DNA from 3 places in the Pseudofrankia coriaricola genome. Region 2 is predicted to be linked to each of the others. Evidence: riboswitches for the same ligand, from Rfam matches in the RefSeq annotation. Region 2 holds a riboswitch; each other region holds the start of a gene.
What was found. A riboswitch is a leader RNA that binds a small molecule or an ion and turns the genes downstream of it on or off. The one in region 2 is predicted to bind cyclic di-AMP.
Positions count from the first base shown of each region.

Region 1: another riboswitch for cyclic di-AMP. It lies ahead of QOZ89_RS24240 (C40 family peptidase); the one in region 2 lies ahead of QOZ89_RS08740 (C40 family peptidase).
Region 3: another riboswitch for cyclic di-AMP. It lies ahead of QOZ89_RS28330 (transglycosylase family protein); the one in region 2 lies ahead of QOZ89_RS08740 (C40 family peptidase).

Region 1 covers NZ_JASNFO010000044.1:139,833-144,580, forward strand. Annotated here, with positions in the region: gene QOZ89_RS24230 (WD40/YVTN/BNR-like repeat-containing protein) at 1-375, shown strand, start outside; gene QOZ89_RS24235 (C40 family peptidase) at 604-1,548, opposite strand; cyclic di-AMP (ydaO/yuaA leader) riboswitch at 2,884-3,050, shown strand; gene QOZ89_RS24240 (C40 family peptidase) at 3,132-4,124, shown strand; gene QOZ89_RS24245 (hypothetical protein) at 4,627-4,748, shown strand, end outside.
Region 2 covers NZ_JASNFO010000013.1:88,552-93,299, forward strand. Annotated here, with positions in the region: gene QOZ89_RS08730 (hypothetical protein) at 378-941, shown strand; gene QOZ89_RS08735 (hypothetical protein) at 1,053-2,255, shown strand; cyclic di-AMP (ydaO/yuaA leader) riboswitch at 2,752-2,918, shown strand; gene QOZ89_RS08740 (C40 family peptidase) at 2,922-3,989, shown strand.
Region 3 covers NZ_JASNFO010000057.1:7,113-11,860, reverse strand. Annotated here, with positions in the region: gene QOZ89_RS28340 (adenylosuccinate synthase) at 1-352, opposite strand, end outside; gene QOZ89_RS28335 (DUF3151 domain-containing protein) at 676-1,104, opposite strand; gene QOZ89_RS28330 (transglycosylase family protein) at 1,434-2,183, opposite strand; cyclic di-AMP (ydaO/yuaA leader) riboswitch at 2,203-2,357, opposite strand; gene QOZ89_RS28325 (transglycosylase family protein) at 3,002-3,676, opposite strand.

The DNA of each region.
Region 1 (4,748 bases), on a different contig from region 2:
GCGCGCATCGCCGCCGCCGACATCGCCGCCAGCCCCACCGACCGCACCCTGCTGCTCGCCACCACCGAACGGGGCGTCGCCACCAGCACCGACGGCGGGCGGACCTTCGCACCGCCGCGCAGCTCCACCGTGCAGCTGTTTCTCGCCTGGCCGGCGGCCAGCGCCCTCTACGGGCTGGACCTGACCGGCATGCTCAGCGTGAGTGCCGACGCCGGCGCCACCTGGAAGCGGGTCTCCACCATCCCCGGCGGCGGACCGCAGGCGTTCACCGCCGTCGACGAAGGCCACCTGCTCGCCGCCACCAGCGACGGCATCTACGAATCCCGCGACGCCGGTGCCACCTTCACCCGGATCCTCCCACTGGCCGAAGGCTGACAGGCACTACCGCACGCTCAGACGGGGTGGCCCGTCTTCGGAGAACCCGGGACTTCACCCAACACGATCATCTGCTTGTTGGCGGCGCCAGCGAGGAGGTTGATCACATTCCGGCTCGCGGTAACAGCGGCGAATGCACCGATCGTGGCGCACTCCGCCAGCTCCTCCGCTCTTCCGACGGTCCGCGGGCGGCATGCCTGCGGCGTCGAGCCGGCCGCTCCCGGGCCCTTACAGGACGCGGCCGACGTAGTAACGGCTGGTGTAGATCGGCTCGTACTTGACGACATCGCCGCTCCGGGGAGCGGCCCACATGTAGCCGTTGCCGGCGTAGATGCCCATGTGGGTGATGTTGTCGGGGGTGCCGAAGAAGATCAGGTCGCCGGGTTGTTTGGCGGACTGCGGGACGTGGATCGTCGCGTTGTACTGCTGCTGGGCGGTGCGTGGCAGGTAGCGGCCCAGCTGCTTGTAGATGTACTGCGCGAAGCCGGAGCAGTCGAAGGCGTTGGGGCCGGTCGCGCCCCACACGTAGGGCTTGCCGGCCTGCAGGGACGCGAGGTAGACGGCCTTTTCGCCGATGGTGCTGCGGGGGATCGCCGTCGCGATGCCTCCCGGCCCGGAGCCCGGACCTGCCGTGGGGCTGCGGACGACGACGGTGGCGGCCTCCGCCGTCGAGGGGCGCAGCGCGGCGTCTCCGTCGAACACCGCGGTGATCGTGGTCGTGCTCAGCAGGCGGGCGCTGATGCGGGCGTCGCCGTCATCGTCGGTTCGCAGGATGGCGCTTTTCGACCAGCGGGTGCCGGTGACGACGACGATGTTGACCTGCTCACCCGCGACGGGTGCACCGGTCGTCGCCGCCGCGGCGTGGACCGTGAAGGTCACCTGGTCGTTGGGGCTGATCGTCGTCTTGTCGGGCGTGATGGTCAGGGCTGTGAACTGCTGCGTCGGGTTCGCGATCTCCGCTGCCAGTGCCACGCCGTCGGGTGCGTCCTGCGGGGCCGGCTGGTTGCCGAACATCGAGGCGCCGAGTGTGGATGCCTGCATGATCGGGTCGGCGGTGGGCTGGTCGTCGCCGGGGGTGTCGGAGGTGGCCGCGGCGAAGCCCGTCATCGAGGTGGCCAATGTTCCGCTGGCCAGGAGGGCGACGGTGGCTGCCCGACGCCGAGGCTCGGTCATCCGGCGGCGCGTAGACCCCCTGGTCGCCGTGCCCGGTCCCGATTCGGCGTCCAGGTCGTACCTCCTGGGCCACAGTCCGTCAAGCGACCACCGACCGCCGCCCTGAGCAGGCACCGCGTCCCCTCCCTCGCCGCGTCCTCGAACGCGTCCACCGCAGCAACGACGCCAGATAGTAGTACTACTGGTGTGATTGGTAGGAAAGGGTGGGGTGGCAGCGGGTCGGCCGGGCGCCTCGACGCGCAGGGCCTCCACGTCCGGGAGGCGTGCCGCCAATGCGCTCGTACCCGCCACGTCGTACTCGACCGCGGCGAGCGACCCAACACGCGGTAACAGCCCGTTCGTCGTCTGCCCAGTTCGAGATCGAACAGCTACTCCACCGCGACTTCGCCGTCGAACACGTCACCCTCCAGGTCGACCACCACCCCGCCGTGCTCGCCCTACGCCGCCGAACACCACCATCCATCGGCCACGTGCAGTGATCGGGATGTGCGGGCGTGGTCACGTCGATAGCAGAAGGAGCGGTCAGGGTCCGCAGATCGGGCCTGTCGGAGGCGTTCATCTCCGGGTACCCGGTCAGCCAGCGTCGGCATCGAGGTCGGAACCGATCTTTGGCTCAGGCCGCGCGGTGGCCTGAGCCGCCTGGGGATTGCGGGCCACCAGTCGCTCCACGATCCCGCGTTTGTATCGTTCGTGCCGCTCGATCGGGAAGCCGGCCGCCTGTACCTGCACCAGCGGCCGGCGTAGCAGCTACTCGCCACCGATGCGAACGATGATCGCCTCCAGAACGCGCTGGACGGCACGGACTTCCCGGCGGGCGCCGGCGACGTGGTCGAGCAGGAGCAGCCGATCCTGCTGCACCGCCTCACCGGCCTGTCACCCATGCCCTTCCCAGACATCCTCTGTAGGATTTTGGTCCTTAAGATTCGGAACTGGTGCCCAAATAACACCACCAACCCAGCAAGGCCCGGCCGAGCCGGCGAGTAGGCCCGCTCGTCATAGGGATGCAGGCGTCACCACCCCGGGCTAGGTACCACTCGTGCCGCCTTCTGTGGCCTCTCGGCCCCAATGTGGGATCTGTACGTAGTTTTTCAACTACGCACGGTAGTCAATGGTCGGCACCATCTCGCCCGCCTCTACTGTTCTGGGTAGCCGGTGACTCTCGGCGACACCCGTCACGACACCGGCTCGTGGGGCCCGGAACCGACAGCTCGTGGGACCAGGCGTGTCCGTGCTACCTACTACGCATCGTCGTATCCAAATGGACTAGTCTCGTTCACGACGTCACGTCCAACACCGGACCGAACGCCGAATCCTGCCCGCGGTCCCGGTGTCCCCTCCGAGTCGTCACCTCGGGCAGGAGCGGGGGACCCACCTCGCATGACCGGCCAGCGCCCCCTCCGGCGCGGGCCTTGGGGTGAAGCCCATCGCGTGCTTGCTGCGCGAGGGCCGGGCAGCCCAGCCCGAACCCGACAGCTCACCTCGCAGGCGTACGGGAAGGACCACACTTGTCCGCGCCCTCCGTACAGTGGGATACCGACACCCTGCCTGATACCAGCAGGGGTCGTCATCGCGGTCTGACCGCGGTGGCAAAGGTCCGAGGTCGTACCGCGGTCGCCGCGGCTACCACCGGTGCGATCGCGATGTCCGGCATCGCCCTCGCCGGCTGCGCCCCGGCAGCCGACACCTCGGCGGACGCGTTCGGAGATGACGGCTCCGTCACCACCGGCCTCAGCCTCGCCAGCGCCTTCGGCTCCGGGTCGATGGGCGGCTCTGGCACCGACGTCCGCCCGGTGAGCCTCGCGTCCACCCTTGGCGCCGACGGCACCGACACGGCGTCCGACCTGGCCGCGCCGACGCTGACGGCGAAGGCCGACGTCGACCTGTTCATCACGAACCCCGACGTCACCGCCTATGCGGACCAGCCGGTCGAAATCGGCTTCAAGCTGACCAACAAGGACACCAACCAGCCGCTGGCCAACCAGCTGGTCAAGGTCCAGGTCAAGCTACCGACCGGTTTCGCGACCTTCCTGCACCTGCAGACGAACAACGACGGGTACACCTCGTACACCGCGCGGGTGCTGACCACGACACAGATCACCGCGGTCTTCGACGGCACCGACGCACTGCAGTCCGCCACCGCCGACAACGTCGGCACGGTGAACGTCGCGGAGCGGCCGGCCCCCTCGGCGAGCCGGGGCGTCACGGTCAACGCCCCGTCGAACGGCGACCTGGGCGAGAAGGCCGTCTACCTGGCGTCGCTGCAGGCCGGCAAGCCCTACGTCTACGGCGCCAACGGGCCGGACTCGTTCGACTGCTCCAGCCTGGTGCAGTACGTCTACCGGCAGCTCGGCCGCAACCTGCCGAGGACGGCGGAGGCGCAGTACGAGGCCACGGTCCACGTCGACCAGGCGCACAAGGAAGTCGGCGACCTGATCTTCTTCGGCGCGCCGGGCGAGATCTACCACATGGGCATCTACGCCGGCGACGGGAAGATGTGGGCCGCGCCGCACTCCGGCACGGTCGTCCAGCTGCAGACGATCTGGAGCACGAGCTACCTCGTCGGCCGCGTCCTGTAGGAAGGCGCGGCGGGCGAGGAGGGCTTCCTCCTGAGCGTTACGTTCGGCCGGCTTCGGCTGCCCCGCTCAGGCGGACCTGCCCGCGAACCCCTCCCCTGCGGGTTCGCGGACGTGGCCTGGCGGCCCGGCCAGCTCCCGCTGGCGGGACCGCCGCTCACGGAGTTCCCGAAGCCCCGGGGCCCGTTGACGCCCGACAAGACGACGGCATAGCGGTGCTGCTCGCCAGCCGTTCTCGGCGGCGGTGATTTCCGGCCCGGACACAACGTCGGCCGCGCTGGCCCTTCGCCGCCGACCCGTCCCGTTTTTCTCCGAGCACGTTCCAGAACTCTTCATGTAGGTAGCAGCAGGCGCGGCCCTCGCCCCTTAGCCGCGCCATCCACGACGTCCGCCGGTGGCATCGAGGGCTTCCCCTCCCGCCCTCGGATTCCGCCAGCGGACTACCCGCCGTCCGAACCCCTCGGTGGCGGCCCGACCGGCTCGCCCCCACGGCCCCGGGCCGAGAGTGACGCACCGCCCGGCCGTGACCGCCTGCGGCCACATCCACACCCCCGATATGACGGCCGTCGACGAAGGCCACCTGCTCGTCGCCACCAGCGATGGCATCTACGAATCCCGCGACGCTGG
Region 2 (4,748 bases):
CGCGATGAGCGGCTCCAGCGCGCATCTGACGTCAAGATTACGCATCCGCCTTCTACCCTCGGAAACCTCTCCGCTACCCTGCCGATATGGCTGGCACCGCTGCCCCGGGGTTCCCAGGCTTCCTGCCCGACCGGCGAAGCCCGGGGTCCCTGCCGGATCCGGGGTCCCTGCCCGATTGGCGACAGGGTCCCTGCCGGATCGGCGACAGGGTCCCTGCCGGATCGACGGACGGGGTCCCTGCCGGATCGGCGAAGCCGATCTGGGAGGTCGTGATCTGGGAGGTCAGCGATCTGGGAGGTAAGCGATCTGGGAGGTCTGCTGGCAGGCCGGCGACCGGGCAGGCCGGGGAAGCCTCGGACCGGCGGTACCGGTCCGGGATGTTCGAGCCGCCGAACGGCACGGCGGCCCCCCTGGCTACCGGCACCGACGGCGCGAACGTGGCAGACACGGCCGCGGGAACGGCGTTCGCCGACACCGCCTCGGACGACGCCTCGGGCGCCGCCCGTGACCAGCTGGACCAGCTGCGGCGCCGATTCGTGCGCGGGCAGCTGCTGCCGCTCGGCCACCTCATCGTCCGGTATCGGCTGGTCGTCCCGGGCGGCTTCGAGGCGCCCTGGGTGCTGGTGACCTCCTGGCCCGCTCCAGCCTGGCTGCTGGGACGTTGCCTCAACGACACGGTCCACCCAGACCTCGCGCACATCCGGATGGGACGAACGGTCGCCGTCGGAGTAGACGACGTGATCGACTGGGCCGTGCTGGATGCCAGCAGCGAAATCGCCGAAGGCGGCTGGAGCCGCGGCCTACGTCATGCCGCGGATCTGCCTGACCTGCCCGGCCATCCGGACCCGCTGATCTCCGCCAGGCCCCCAGCCGCCCCGGCTAACCACCTGGTGACTAGCCACCGTCTCGACCGGGCACAGACAGCGAATAGCCCGGACTAGTCCAGTAACGGCACCCGAGCCGACACAAAGCCCACCGCTTCCGGCTTCATAACGATCGCTGCCGGCGTATATGGGCCCCTCACTGAGAGGGCTCGGCTACCGTTACCTACCGTGGCGGATGTAAGCGGCCGGCGCAGCCTCGCCAGCTCGCCCAGCCCGACCGGGCCGCGGAGCCTTGCCGACGCCGGGGGGCAGCGGGCCGAGTCACCCGGCGTGTACGTCCACGCCACCGTGCCTGAACTGGCGCTGCCCGGCATGCCCGCGCCCGGTGACGCTCCTCCGGCTGACCATCCGGGCCTCGACGAGGGCGGCATTCCGGTCGTGGACCTGGCCGGGCGGGAGGAGCCACCCGCGGTCGATCCCACCAGGTCCGAGAGCACACTCTGGCCTGACTGGCCCATCGGGTCCCAGGCCGCCGCCGAGCCCGACGGCCTGCCTGGGCCCGAGTGGGTGGCCGGATCTGAGTGGGTGGCCGAGCCCGAGGGGATGGCCGCCGCGGACGTCACTGGTGGCTCGGAGGGCGCCTGGGTTCCCCCTCAGATCGGCGACGGGCTTCCCGCCGGATCCGGGGTCCCTGCCCGATTGGCGACAGGGTCCCTGCCGGATCCGGGGTTCCTGCCCGATTGGCGAAGCCGATCGGGGAGGTCTGGGAGCCGATCTGGGAGGCCAGCGATCGGAGAGGTCTGGGAGCCCAGCTCGGAGGCCGCCGGCCAAGAGGGTCCGGACGACGTCCCGTGGACCGTGTCCGCCTACCAGGAGCAGACGTACGAGGGCTACGAGGAGCAGGCGTACGAGGGCTACACGTATGTCTACGACGGGCACCCGGGGCCGCACGACGCGGGCGGGCCGGATCCTGACCCCGAGTCTGACTTCTCACCCGTCCCGCTGCCGTCGGTCGGTGCTGACGGTTCGGTAGATCCCCTACCGCCAGATGACCGAGAGGAAGACCGAGGGATCGCCGCGATCGCTCGTGGCGACCTCATCGCGGAGCTTGCCGGCCGGCTCGAACTGCTCGACCAGTTGCTCGGCCGTCTGGAGGAGGCCAAGCGCCAGGCGGCCGACGCGAGCGAACACCTGCTGCTTACCCGTCGGTGGCAGGAAGAGACGGTGCGCACCATCCAGGAGGAGCGCGCTCGGATGCGCCAGCGCCAGCACGCGCTCGACGAGCTCGCCGAGCGGGCCAGGGCCGCGGTCGAGGCCATGCAGGCCACCTACCGGACCCTTCCCCGGGAGGTCATCGAGCTGGCGATCGAGCTTCAGGTGCTTGACCGCGCCGGCTTCATCACCAGACGCGCTCCCCGCCCGCCGCCCTAACGACCGTAAGTAACTATCTCGACGCAACGGGGAACGGTTAGGTTTTGCGCTAATCACAATGGGATTTTAGTCCCAACGACTAGGACCTAATGCCCAGACGGCCCCATCGACCCGGCGAAGCCTGCTCGAACCGTTGGATAGGCCCACTCGTCATAGGGGTGCGGGCGTCCATGGCGCCCCCGGACTAGACACACATCGTGTGCCGACTGTAGTCCTCCGCCCGCAAGGCCGGATCTGCGCGTAGTGTTCAAGCTACGTGGAGTACCCGATGGATCGGCACGACCTAGTCAGTTGCGATGGTTACGGGTGGATGGCTACCCTCGGCGACCCCTGCCATGACGGCAGCCTCGGTCCTCGGAACCGACGGTTCGCAGAAATCAGGCTTATGGGGGGTACCCACGCTTATCGTCATCATCCCAGTGGACTAGTCTTGTTCACGACGTCAGGCTCAGCACCGGACCGAACGCCGAATCCTGCCCGCGGTCCCGGTGTCCCCTCCGAGTCGTCACCTCGGGCAGGAGCGGGGGACCCACCTCGCAGTACCGGCCAGCGCCCCCTCCGGCGCGGGCCTTGGGGTGAAGCCCATCGCGTGCTTGCTGCGCGAGGGCCGGGCAGCCCAGCCCGAACCCGACAGCTCACCTCGCAGGCGTACGGGAAGGACCACACTTGTCCGCGCCCTCCGTACAGTGGGATACCGACACCCTGCCTGATACCAGCAGGGGTCGTCACCGCGGTCTGACCGTGGTGGCAAAGGTCCGAGGTCGTACCGCGGTCGCCGCGGCTACCACCGGTGCGATCGCGATGTCCGGCATCGCCCTCGCCGGCTGCGCCCCGGCGGCCGACACCTCGGCGGACGCGTTCGGAGACGACGGTTCCGTCACCACCGGCCTCAGCCTGGCCAGCGCCTTCGGCTCCGGATCGACGAGCGGCGGCGCCGCCATCCACCCGGTGAGCCTCGCGTCCACCATCGGCGCCGACGACACGGACACCGCGTCCGACCTGGCCGCGCCGACGCTGACCGCGAAGGCCGACGTCGACCTGTTCATCACGAACCCCGACGTCACCGTCTACTCGGACCAGCCGGTCGAAATCGGCTTCAAGCTGACCAACAAGGACACCAACCAGCCGCTGGCCAACCAGCTGGTCAAGGTCCAGGTCAAGCTGCCGACCGGTTTCGCGACCTTCCTGCACCTGCAGACGAACAACGACGGGTACACCTCGTACACCGCGCGGGTGCTGACCACGACACAGATCACCGCGGTCTTCGACGGCACCGACGCACTGCAGTCCGCCGTCTCGGACAACGTCGGCACGGTGAACGTCGCCGAACGGCCGGCCCCTTCGCCCAGCCGGGGCGTCACGATCAACGCCCCGTCGAACGGCGACCTGGGTGAGAAGGCCGTCTACCTCGCGTCGCTGCAGGCCGGCAAGCCCTACGTCTACGGCGCCAACGGGCCGGACTCGTTCGACTGCTCCAGCCTGGTGCAGTACGTCTTCCGGCAGCTCGGCCGCAGCCTGCCGAGGACGGCGGAGGCGCAGTACGAGGCCTCGCTCCACGTCGACCAGGCGCACAAGGAAGTCGGCGACCTGATCTTCTTCGGCACGCCAGGTGACATCTACCACGTCGGCATCTACGCCGGCGACGGGAAGATGTGGGCCGCGCCGCACTCCGGCTCGGTCGTGCAGCTGCAGACGATCTGGAGCACGAGCTACAACGTCGGCCGCGTCCTGTAGCGGGGCGCGGCGGGCGAGGAGGGCTCACTCCTTGAGCGGCGACGTTCGGCCAGGTTCGGCTGCCCCGTTCGCGGGGTCCTTCCTCGAACCCACTCCCCTCCGGGTTCGCGGACACGGCCTGACCGCCTGGCTGGCTCCAACCGTCGGCGAAGCCGGTGGAACCGTCGCTCTCAGAGTTTCCAAAGCCTTCGACGCTCGGTGATGCCCGACCAGGCAGCGACCCAGCGACGCGTCCGCCATCCGTACCGGCGGCGGTAAGTTGCGGCTGGATGCGACAGCGGCCATGGTGGCCCGTCTCCTTCGACGCATCGTGCCTTTCCTCAGGCATTCCCAGACCCCCAGGACTCTCCGCATAGCAGCCGGCGTGGCCCTCGCCCCTTGGCCGCGCCACCCAGGACGTCCGCTGGTGGCATCAAGGGCTTCCCCCTCCCGCCCTCGATTCCGCCAGCGGACCACCCGCCGTCCGAACCCCCTCGGCGGCGGCGGCCCGGCTGGCTGCCCCCACGGCTCCGGGCCGAACAACGCGACGCCGCCCCACCGGATCTCCCCCCATCCGGCGGGGCGGCGCCCGCGGCCAACGAGACACCAACATCAGACTTCCGCCGGCTGGGTTCGCCCGGCCCGCGGATGGCCCGGGACGTCACACGACCGCCCGGGCACCCAGCCCCGCCCGCCCCGTCGGAAACCCCCCCGCCGACGGGGCGGGCGGCTGGCCTCGGTCAGTCAGTCCGTCGTGGGAGGCCGCCGGTGGCCAGGCCC
Region 3 (4,748 bases), on a different contig from region 2:
GCTCGGTGACTCGGTCGAGGGCCCGGTGATGCGGCATGATCAGATGGGCGTTCGCGCTGATCATCAACCGGGATGTGTCGATACCACGGGCGCGGAGCCCAGCCATCTCCGACAGCAGCACGCCGGGGTCGATCACGACACCGTTCCCGATCACCGGGATGCAGTCGGCACGCAGGATTCCGCTGGGGATGAGGTGCAGGGCGTACTTCTCGTCGCCTATGACCACCGTATGGCCGGCGTTGTTGCCGCCCTGGTAGCGCACGACGTAGTCGACGGCGCCGCCCAAAAGGTCGGTCGCCTTTCCCTTACCCTCGTCGCCCCACTGGGCTCCGATCAGGACAAGCGCAGGCACGGGGCAAGACTGTACTAAGAACGAAGCCCGACCTTCCCCACCGATTGGCTAAGTGACGGCCTGGTGTCTGGCTGTGCGTTCGATGCCCGACCCGTCCCGGTAGCCAATCGCCGACCTCCCAGATCGCTGACCTCCCAGATCGGCTCCCAGACCTCCCCGATCGGCTTCGCCAATCGGGCAGGGACCCCGGATCCGGCAGGGACCCTGTCGCCAATCGGGCAGGGACCCCGGATCCGGCAGGAACCCTGTCGCCGGTCCGGCAGGAACCCCGGGGACCCCTCGGGCAACTCGGCGCGGAGGATTCGGCCCCGCGGGCCCGACGATCAGCCGGCCTGCCCGAGCTGGCCGGGCGCGGTGGGGTCGCTGTCGGCCAGGAACGTCCCGATCCGCTCGACCTCGGCGGTCTCGCCGATCGCGGCCGCGGCCTGCCCGAGGGCGGCCAGCGCGCGCAGGAATCCCTGGTTCGGCTCGTGCGACCAGGGCACCGGCCCGTGCCCGCGCCAGCCCGAGCGGCGCAGCGCGTCGAGCCCGCGGTGGTAGCCGGTGCGCGCGTACGCGTACGCCTCGACCGGGCGCCCGCCGTCGAGCGCCGCCTCGGCCAGCACCGCCCAGGCCGCGCTGGATGTGGGGAAACGAGCGGCCACGTCGCTGGCCGCCGCGCCCTCGGCGAGCGCCGCGGACGCGGGGTCGAACGGCAGCAGGGTAGCCGGCGGCCCACCCAGAAGATCGGCACGCCCGGACGGAGTCGTCATACCCCAACCGTAATCGCCCCGACCCGCCACCCAAGGACCGGCCCGCGCCGCGAGCCTGACGCCGTTCTGGCAAGCGAGGCACTCGACCTAGCCCCAAGAAGATGACGGCCCGTCCCGCAAGCGTGGTGCCGTTCTGGTGAGCGAGGCACTCAACTCAGCCCAGGGGGGTGACGGCGCATCAGCGCTGGCGCCAACCCACCCACGTCGCCAGCCTGGAACCAGCCCAGCCACCGTCATACGCCTGTGCCCGGAACCACGCTCAAGGGCGCTCCGCGCCCGCCAGGCTGACGCAGCGGTCAGACGCGCAGCGGCTGAGCCGCGCGGCAGCCTCAGCCTTGGACGGTCGCGTTCCAGATGTTCTCGCCGACGACGCCGGGCTGGCCGTCGCTGACCTTGGTCAGGTACGAGTAGAGCGCGGCGACGCCCTGCGACTGCGGGCCGAACTTGCCGTCGACGGTGAGCGAGAAGCGCTGGTCGCGCATCTGCTGCTGCCAGACGTACGCGTCGGCGCGCACCTTGCCGCCGTCGGCCGAGGAGATCGTGCCGTGGAAGCCCGACTGCTGGACCTCCGAGCGGGCCCGGTCGAGCGTCATCGGGGGCTCGACCGGCTGGACCGCCTGCTGGACCGAGCCGCTGGAGGCGGACGACGAGACGCCGCCGACCGGCCCGTTGTTGGTCAGGCCGAGCTTCTTGGAGCAGGCCGGCCACGGGGACCAGCCGCGGGAGTTGTACAGCCGGTATGCCGCTTCGTCCTGGACGGCAGGTGGCGCCTCGCTGGGCAGGCCGGAGTAGCCGAGGCCCTGCCAGGTCCGCTGGTCGAACTGGTAGGCGCCGTAGAAGCCGTTCCCGGTGTTGATCGAGTAGTTGCCGCCGGACTCGCACTGGCGCAGCCGGGCGAAGTCGTCCGGGGTGGCGGCGCCGGCCGGTATCGCGGTGACCGCGAGGCCGCTGCCCACGAGCGCCGTGACCGCGCCGGTGGTGCGTAGCAGGCGGGCGGTCGACGACGGGCCCTGCTGGGCGCGGTGCCGGCCTCCCGTCCTGTAGGCGGGCCGGGCTTCGCCGGTCTGCTCAGACGGCATGTCGGTCCTTCCCTGCGCCTGCGGGGTGAGCTGTCGGGTTCGGGCCGGGAATGCCCGGCCGGTCGTCACCTCGCGCTCCGCCGATGGCGTCGCGTCCGGGCTGACCGGCTTCACCCCAAGGACGCGACTGTCGCCACGCCCGGAAATGGGTCCCCCGCTCCTGCCCAAGCGGATCCGTGCCCCGCGATAGAGGGGCCATCTCCACACGCGGGTGGGGGCAGGACTTGGCGTCCGCCCGCGCGACTCACCCAGGTCGGGCGAGTAGCACCGGACTGTAGCGAGCCCGCATCCTTCGCCGCAAACCGGGGTCGCCCCAGTGAACGGGGCGGCCCCGGTTCGCGACTGCTCCAGCGGTGGCGCCAGCCGCTCGCTGACGCCGCCTGGCCGGCACGCCGGCCGGCAGCAGCGCGATCATGATGAGGCTCGCGCGGCTTTCAGCCCTGTGGCCGGCGCGGCGGCCCAGCGGCGAGGCAGCGGCCGGTCGTCTACCGCCAGGTCCCCTTGCCCACCGACCAGCCGGCGGGTCAGAGCCGTATGCCTCCGACTGGCGGCCAGAGGCGGGGTGGGAAAGGGGTCCCGTCGCCGACGTGGGCAGCGGTCGGTGGGGGCCGATCGCGGCGAGGTTCCAGCGGCGGCGGGTCGACTGACCTCGCGGGGCCGGCCCGGGAGGGAGGTGCCGGGCGGGTGGCCCAGGCCGAGGCTCTTCTTCAGGGACCGGCGTCAGCCGATCTCCGGGAGTTCCGTCAGCGACAGTGGCAGAGCCCTGCGCGGCCGGAGGCCTCGGCAAGAAGGTCAGACGGGCGGTGACGCCTGACTGCTCAGGCGAAGGTGGCGGCCCAGGTCTTTGGACCGACGACGCCGTCGACGGCCAGGCCCTTGGCCCGCTGCAGCGCGCGGGCGGCCTCGGCCGAACGCGGCCCGTAGTGCCCGTCGACGGCGAGCGAGTAGCCGATCTTGTTCATCTGGGCCTGCCAGGACCGGACATCGGCGCGGTACTGGCCGGCCAGCGCTGTCGTGAACGGCAGGCGCGCCGTGGTCGAGGAGATCGCCTGGGTCACGAGGGGCGCCCTGGGGGCTGAGCGGGAGGCCTGGCTGGCGCCGGGGGAACTGGCGCCAGGCGCGAGCTGGTCCGGGCCCATCCCGCGGCCGCAGTCCGGCCACTGGCCAAAGCCGGAGCGCTGCGCGAGCCGCAGCGCCGCTTCGTCCTGAACCGCGGGTGGCGCGGCACTCGGCAGTCCCGAATATCCGAGGCCCTGCCACGTTCTCACAGAGAACTGGTACGCGCCGTAATATCCGTTGCCGGTATTGATGGAATAGTTTCCGCCGGACTCGCACTGGCGCAGTTCTGCCCAGGTGGATGAGGCGTTCGCGGGTGTCGCGACGGCGATCGTGCCACCCACGGCCGCGGCGATGACGGGAACGGCCGCGAGGGTCTTGCGTAGCCGGCGTGCCGGGGACGTGATGGCCCGCCGGGGCTCCCGGGACTGGCGGATCGGCCCCGCCGATTCGGCGGGTTCGGGGCTGACGGAGACGCGCACGCTCGTGGTGCCGTCTGGCGGACAGTCGGCCAATGGCGGAACGAAACGCCCGCCGGGCATGCGATGTCGACCAGGGGTACTTGTTTCGGACATGCGTGGTTGCCCTTCCCCACGCCTGCGAGGTGAGCTGTCGGGTTCGGGCTGGAAAGAGATTGCCCGGCCGCGCGACATGTTCGGCTGTTGGGCTGACGCGCTAGGTCCTGCGCATCAACGAGTACAGCGAAAGTCGGTCGGCTTCACCCCTAGGACGCCTGTTGAGGGCGAGGCTGGCGTGGCGCGCTGTCTGGCCACGCAGGCCGTCGCCCTATTGAGCCTTTTCCGTCACCACTTCGGCTCCACGGGTCTCGTCGGTCCCGATAAGGCTGGCGGAAAAGGTCGCTGTCCAGGATCTCTGGTCAGGCGTCCGGATTCGGTTCCCCCGTTCCTGCCGCTGGTTAAAAACTCGCCGGGCGGGGGCAGGATTCGGCGTGCCGCCCGGTGGGTGCCTGTCCTGTCGCCAGGCACGGCGAAGACCATAACCACATTCCTCGGGGTGACGGCAAGCATTGAAATAGGCACGTGAAGAAGGCCACACCGGCGTGTCGCTGCTTGAAATCTGCCCGAAACGATGTTAGCGCGCGCATACGCGCGCTCATCTTTCCTACCCGGTGCCGTGGTCGGTGATTTCTTGCTCCGCGTCGAAGATCTGCTGACTGGCGGTTTCGCCCCACAACGGGCGGGACCATCCGTGCCGGAGGGCCACGCGCGGGTCTGGTGTCGTCCGCGTGTCGCGTCGAAAAATAAATCTACCATTCTGCCGCCCGAACGGCCCCTTCGATGCATGCCCGGGCGAAATGCGATCCTCGCTACACCCGTCGGGACACACCCGGTTGCTGTACATTCGGTAGTCAAATGATTACTTCTGGTTAACTATTGCGGTTGCGACCGCTAGATGCCGTACCCCGCGGTGGTCTACCGACGGTGGCGCTCAGTGGTCCAGAAGTCGCCGATGGGTAGTCGCCCCGTTCGGAGCGGTACCGGGTCGGGC